Regions from separate parts of the Paraburkholderia sp. GAS199 genome, predicted to be linked through region 2. Evidence: riboswitches for the same ligand, from Rfam matches in the RefSeq annotation. Region 2 holds a riboswitch; the other holds the start of a gene.

What was found. Region 2 has a riboswitch for manganese ahead of P3T18_RS10935 (sodium:calcium antiporter). Riboswitches for the same ligand answer to the same signal wherever they lie in the genome.
Region 1: another riboswitch for manganese. It lies ahead of mntP (manganese efflux pump MntP); the one in region 2 lies ahead of P3T18_RS10935 (sodium:calcium antiporter).

Annotation. Positions count from the first base shown of each region.
Region 1 covers NZ_JBNDMM010000006.1:371,828-375,203, reverse strand. Annotated here, with positions in the region: gene P3T18_RS23665 (NADH:flavin oxidoreductase/NADH oxidase family protein) at 1-1,106, shown strand, start outside; yybP-ykoY riboswitch at 1,191-1,355, shown strand; gene mntP (manganese efflux pump MntP) at 1,366-1,932, shown strand; yybP-ykoY riboswitch at 2,038-2,220, shown strand; gene P3T18_RS23655 (TMEM165/GDT1 family protein) at 2,230-2,820, shown strand; gene P3T18_RS23650 (MEDS domain-containing protein) at 2,967-3,376, shown strand, end outside.
Region 2 covers NZ_JBNDMM010000002.1:1,092,885-1,096,260, forward strand. Annotated here, with positions in the region: gene P3T18_RS10930 (NADP-dependent oxidoreductase) at 98-1,117, opposite strand; yybP-ykoY riboswitch at 1,222-1,393, shown strand; gene P3T18_RS10935 (sodium:calcium antiporter) at 1,548-2,558, shown strand; gene P3T18_RS10940 (SphA family protein) at 3,140-3,376, shown strand, end outside.

The DNA of each region.
Region 1 (3,376 bases), on a different contig from region 2:
ACGCGGCGTGGGCGAACGGCGGCGCCGGCCTGCTGATTTCGGGCAACGTGATGGTCGACAGCCGCGCCATGACGGGGCCCGGCGGCGTCGTGCTGGAGAACGCCGGCCAGTTGGCGAAATTCTCCCGCTGGGCGCAGACCGGCCGCGCCGGCGGCGCGCAGTTCTGGCTGCAAATCAACCATCCGGGCCGTCAGATGCAGGCCAGCCTCGGTCAGCCGACATGGGCGCCGTCCGCTATTCCGCTCGAACTGGGCAAGCTGTCCAAACGCTTCAATACGCCGCTCGCCATGACGCAGGAAGTCATCGACGACGTGATCGCGCGATTCGCCCGCACGGCGCAACTGGCGGAACAGGCGGGCTTTACCGGCGTCGAAATCCACGCGGCGCATGGCTATCTGCTGAGCCAGTTCCTGTCGCCGCTCACCAACCGCCGGACCGACCGGTGGGGCGGCTCGCTGGCGAACCGCGCGCGTTTGCTGCTGGCCATCGTCGAAGCGGTTCGCGACGCCGTGTCGCCGGCGTTTGCCGTTGCCGTGAAGCTGAATTCGGCGGATTTCCAGCGCGGCGGCTTCACGGCCGACGACGCGCGCCAGGTGGTCGAGTGGCTCGGCGCGTTGCAGGTGGACCTGGTCGAACTATCCGGCGGCAGCTACGAAGCGCCGGCCATGCAGGGCGAAGCACGCGACGGCCGCACTCTGGCGCGCGAGGCCTACTTCCTGGAATTCGCGCGCGACATCCGCAAGGTCGCCAGGATGCCGGTCATGGTGACGGGCGGCATCCGGCGGCGGCAGGTCGCGCAGCAGGTGGTGGAGAGCGGCGTGGAGATGGTCGGCGTGGGCACGGCCCTCGCGATCCATCCCGATCTGCCGCGGGACTGGAAAAGCGGCAAGGACAGCGCGCCCGAACTGCCGCCGATCGTCTGGAGGAACAAGACGCTGGCGTCGCTCGCGAACATGGCGACCGTCAAGTTCCAGTTGCGCAAACTGAGTCTCGGCAAAACGACCGACCCGGCGGTGTCCCCGCTGCGCGCCCTGCTTCTGCAACAGGCCACCGACGCATGCCGCACGCGCCGTTACCGGCGCTGGATGTCGCAACGCGCGGCCTGAACGCTGCGCCACGCGTTTGGCCGACTCGTATTGCCGACCCGTAAGGCCAGTTTAATTACAAAAAGCTTTCTGACGTGATAAGCTCGTGCTGTCTTTGGGGAGTAGCCGGCTTCTACCCAGAAGCGCCTGCGTCAACATTCTCGGTCGCCAGACCGTGGTGCAGGCAGCCCTTTAGTTGGCAAGACCATCGACACACCACGCGACCGGTCGGGCGCGGCGGTGTGTCGCGGTTTCCGCCCGACCACGAGCCACCTCTCTCATGAACCCTGTTGCAACGCTTTTCCTCGCTTTTGCCATGTCCACCGACGCCTTCGCGGCTGCGATTGGCAAAGGCGCGACCCTGCATCGTCCGCATTGGCGCGAAGCGCTACGCACCGGCCTCATCTTCGGTGTCATCGAAGCGCTGACGCCGCTGATCGGCTGGTTTCTCGGCCGCGCCGCGGCACAATACGTATCGGCCTGGGATCACTGGATTGCGTTCACGCTGCTCGGCGTGCTCGGTGCGCGCATGATCTTCAACAGCTTTTCCGCCAGCGAAACTCACGAGACGAAACCAACCGCCCATTCGTTCTGGCTGCTTGCGCTCACCGGTTTTGCGACCAGCATCGACGCGATGGCGGTCGGCGCCGGCCTCGCCTTCGTCAACGTCAACATCTACTCCACCGCCGCGGCCATCGGCCTCGCCACCGCGACCATGGTGACCATCGGCGTGCTGCTCGGCCGCGTCATCGGCAACGTGGTGGGACGACGCGCGGAACTGGCGGGCGGCGTCGTGCTGATCGGCATCGGCTGCGTGATTCTCGCCGAGCATCTGCAGGTGTTGTGAATCCGGCTGCGCGGCGCTCTCATTGAAGTGCGCGCGCCCCACCCCACGCGCCGCGAACCGATTAATGGCGTAAGTTGCGCCGCTCGCTGACGGCGCGGTAGAATCGCGGCTCTCATTGGGGAGTAGCCGCCTCGACTGCAATGTTCGAGGGTGCACGTCAACATACTTGGAGGTCGCCAGACCGCCATGGCGTGCACAGCACTTTGCCTGGCAAGACCGATGACTCGCATTCCGACCTGACCGGGTCGCCGGAGTGCGTGTCATTGCGTTCTTATAGAGCGGCCCGGCCCACAATACATGCAATCATTCCTCGTATCGACCAGCGTGGTCGGCCTCGCTGAGATCGGCGACAAGACCCAGCTTCTATCCCTCGTGCTGGCCGCGAGATATCGCAAACCCATCCCCATCATTCTCGGTGTGTTTGTCGCGACGCTGATCAATCATGCCGCGTCCGGCGCGCTCGGCGCGTGGCTCGCCAGCATTCTCAGCCCGGCCATTCTGAACTGGGCGGTGGTTGCCTCGTTCGCGGTGATGGCCGTCTGGATTCTGATCCCCGATAAGCTCGACGGCGCCGATGCCGTGTCCACCAAACATCCGATGGGCGTTTTCGGCACCACGGCCCTGACGTTCTTTCTCGCCGAGATGGGCGACAAGACCCAGGTCGTGACGATCGCGCTCGCCGCGCGCTTTCACGAGTTTTTCGGCGTGGTGGCCGGCACGACGCTCGGCATGATGCTGGCGAACGTGCCGGTGATCTACCTGGGTCACAAATTCGCCGACCGTCTGCCGACCAAGGCCGTGCACATTCTGGCGGCCGTCATCTTCGTCGTGCTCGGTGGCCTGGCGCTGCGAACCGCGCTGTATCCGCAGCAGTACCCGATGTTCTGATCCGCACGGCAAGCAGAAAAAAGCATATTTCAGCGGGCAATGCCATACCATAGGCATGCGTTGCCCGATTCGGGACGGGTGGCGCCCTTCGGGCTGCCACTTCCCGTCATCAGACCGCACGACCCGCCGTCACCCAGGGGCATTCAATGGACGATCGCATCGCTATCGCCGGCACTTTGATGGACGCGTACCACGTCTGCGCGTTCTTCGACAGCCGCGACCAGGAATACGAAGCCCTGATTCCGTATTACCGGCAGGCCGTGGAATCCGGCGAGAAGAACTTCCATATCGTCGCGCCCAATCTCGCGGAAGATCACCGCGCGAGGCTCGCCGCGGCGGGCATCGACGTCGCGCATTGCGAAGCGTGCGGTCAGCTCGAAGTCGTGACTTGGCCAGAAGCCTATCTCGACGAAGAAGGCCGTTTCGACAAACAGCAGATGCTGCGCATGGTCGATCACCTCACCGGTTCCGGACGCGACGCAGGGTTTTCGCGGCTGCGCATCATGGGCAATATGGACTGGGCGTTCGGCGATCTCGCCAGCGCGCCGGATCTGAT
Region 2 (3,376 bases):
GAGACCGCAAGCCCGCGCGCCGCTCACGCATCGCCGCGAACAGCAGCCGTCGTTCCACCGACTGCCGCCCGCGCCGACTCACGCAGTCAACTACGCATCAAACGCGCACCAGCAGCTTGCCGAGATTCTTTCCTTCGAACAGGCTGTTCAGCGCTTGCGGCAGCACGTCGAAACTGTCCATATAAGTTTCCTGGTAAACGATTTCACCGTTCTTGACCCACGGCGCGACCGTTTTCAGCATCTCGTCCATGCGGTAGACGAAGTCGCGCGCGAGGATGCCCTGAATCGTGGCGCGCTGAAACAGCATGTGTTGCAGGAAGCGCGGCGCGAGGTCCGGTGTGTCGAGGCCGCCGTCGTACTGCGCGATCGCGCCGCAGATCACGATGCGCGCGCGGCGTTTGATGAGCGGAATGACCGCGTCGGTGACCATGCCGCCCACGTTGTCGAAATAGACATCGACGCCGCCGGTCGCCGCTTGCACGGCCGCCTGCAAACCTTCGAGCGTCGGATGCGCGCGGTAATCGACCGCGCCATCCAGTTTGAGCGTGTCGGTCAGGAATGCGCATTTGTCCGGACCGCCCGCGATGCCGACGACCCGGCATCCCGCGCGCTTGCCGAACTGCGCCACCAGCGAGCCGACCGCGCCCGCCGCGCCGCTCACGACGAGGGTGTCGCCGGGGCGCGGCTTGCCGGCTTCCATCAGGCCGAACCATGCGGTGCGGCCGGGCATGCCGAGCACGCCGAGCGCGGTGGAGACCGGTGCGGCGTCCGGGTCGAGCCGCGTCAGTTCGCTATGGTGACATTTGGCGTACAACTGCCAGCCGCTGTAGGCGGATACCCAGTCGCCCGCTTTGAATAGCGGACTCGCCGAGGCCACCACTTCGCCCACCACGCCGGCGCGTTGCACGATGCCGAGCGGATGCGGCACGTCGTAGGTATTGCGCTCGTGCTGCTGAATGCGGATATACGGATCGACGCTGACAATGCGCGCGCGGATCAGCACTTCGTTTGCGGCGAGCTGCGTGTCGATCTCGCTTTCGCGCAATTCATAATGTTCGTCGCCGACGCGGCCTTCGGGGCGCTTGACGTAAAACCACTGGCGGTTCTGGTAACTCATGTGAGGACTCACTGCTGTCGAATACGGTTGTCGATCTTACCAGTGGCGCGCTGGCCGCCTGTCATATGTCGAAGCTTGTTGAAAGCACGATGCGCCGTTAGAATCGCCCGGTCATTGGGGAGTAGCCTTCCTTCATTCCTTGAAGGAGAACGCGTCAACATACTTGGCCTGCGGGTCATGGCGCGTTCGACCGGGTTGGTTTGGCGAGACCATTGGCGTACTGCTTCGTTCTGGTCGGACGGGTGGCGGTGCGTCATGGGTTCGTCACTATCGTCCGACCACGGAGTTGCCCTGTGAATCATCGTCGTGCCCTGTCTGTTTTCCCGTTTGTTTGCACGATGCACCGCCCGTTGCGCGGCATGCCGTTTGCACGTCCGTTCGCCGTCACGTCCCAGTTCACCATTGCGCTTTCGTTTGCGGGGAGCCGCGCATGACCGGTCTTCTGTTCGAACTCGCCATCATGCTGGTGATCATTCTGGTGGCGGCGGAGTTGTTCACCAATGCGCTGGAGCATCTCGGCGAGCGTCTGAAAATTTCCGAGGGCGTGACGGGTTCGCTATTCGCGGCGGTGGGCACGGCTTTGCCGGAGACGCTCGTGCCGCTGCTGGCTATCGCCGGCGGCACGACCGACAGCGCGGTCAATCAGGAGATCGGCGTCGGCGCCATTCTGGGCGCACCGCTGATGCTGTCCACCCTGTCGACATTCCTGATGACACTCGCGATTCTCGGCTCGCGCGGCGTCACGGGTTGGGTGACGCCGGAGCGCACGGGTTTCACGCGCGACCTGAATTACTTTCTGTGCGCCTTCGTGCTGGCGGCGGTGGCGATGTACGTTCCGCACGAGCAGATGCTGGTGCGGGCGCTTTTTAGCGTAGCGCTGGTCGGCGTCTATGTCACCTACGTGGTGATGACGTTCCGTGCGTCGGATCAGCTGGTGGACGCTGGTCACGGTACGGAAGCGCCAGGCAAAATGCTGCTCTCGCGGATCGGCATTCCGACGAATCTCGCGACCATTGCCGTGCAACTGGCGCTCGCCGTCGCACTGCTGGTGTGGGGCGCGGAAGGTTTCATCCATGGCGTGCGCGGCGTGTCACAGGCGCTCGGCGTGTCGCCGTTGCTGCTGTCGCTGCTCATTATTCCGATCGCGACAGAGTTGCCGGAGAAGGTCAACAGCATCCTGTGGATTCGTCGCGGCAAGGATACGCTCGCATTCGGCAACATCACCGGCGCGATGGTGTTTCAGGGGACGCTGCTGCCGGCAATCGGCATCTTGCTGACGCCGTGGACACCGCGCATCGAAGTGGTGACCGGCATCGTGATCACGCTCGCCGCCGCTGCATGGTTGCGGCTCAACGTGCGCGAACGCGGCGTGCCGGTGTGGGCGTTGCTGGTGAGCGGCGTGTTGTATGCCGTCTATCTGGCAATCACGCTGACTCGCTGAAGAATGGGATCGGCGGGAAGATTCGCCGATCCTCGCCGACTGTTTTACGCAGCCGAATGACGATGAAAACGCGACGATTACCGCAAGCTTTTAAACCCGGAGTGAGTGCACCCGCAACCGAACGCAGAAAATGCCGCTTGAATGGCCGATGAATTCGGGCGCTGGCGGAAATGCGCTGGTTCTGGTCCGGTTACAAAATTTATCTCTGTTCTTTTACGGGACGTTTGCTAGTATTTCTGAACGACGTTTCTCGCTGTTCCCGTTGCGCCTCCCGCATAGTCAATGCGGCGTCCGTGTGTTGCTGAAGGAGCGTCCATGCCCGCCATGTCTTCCGTCACGCCATCCAGACAACGCTTCTTTTCTTTGCGGCAACCCGGGTTGCGCTGTGCCCGCTCGCTTATTTTCGCTTCACGAAAGAAATAAAGTTTGAGTTGTCGCGATTATGAATCGGCTAATGTCGGTCTGAAAAATCACGCGGTGTCGGGCAAAAAAATCACAATGCCCTCTGCCTTTTCATAATCGTCGAATGGCAACGAACTGCACTCGCGTACAAATGAAAGTTTGATAGACGAGGCGAAAAAATGGCCGTTCTGCGTTTGCCTGGATCCGCAGCACTTCTCACCACCGTCGGCCTCGCTTTGTCGCAGCCGGCGCTCGCAACCGAAGGCGGAATCGGCCGGCCGATCACCGGTATGCAGGTCACGCCTTATGCCGGCGTCGTGCCGCCCACCAGCGACTGGGTCGTATCGGCCAGCACCATTTACTACGAAGGTTCGCTGGGCGCGAGCAAATCCATTCCGATTGCCGGAACGGTGACG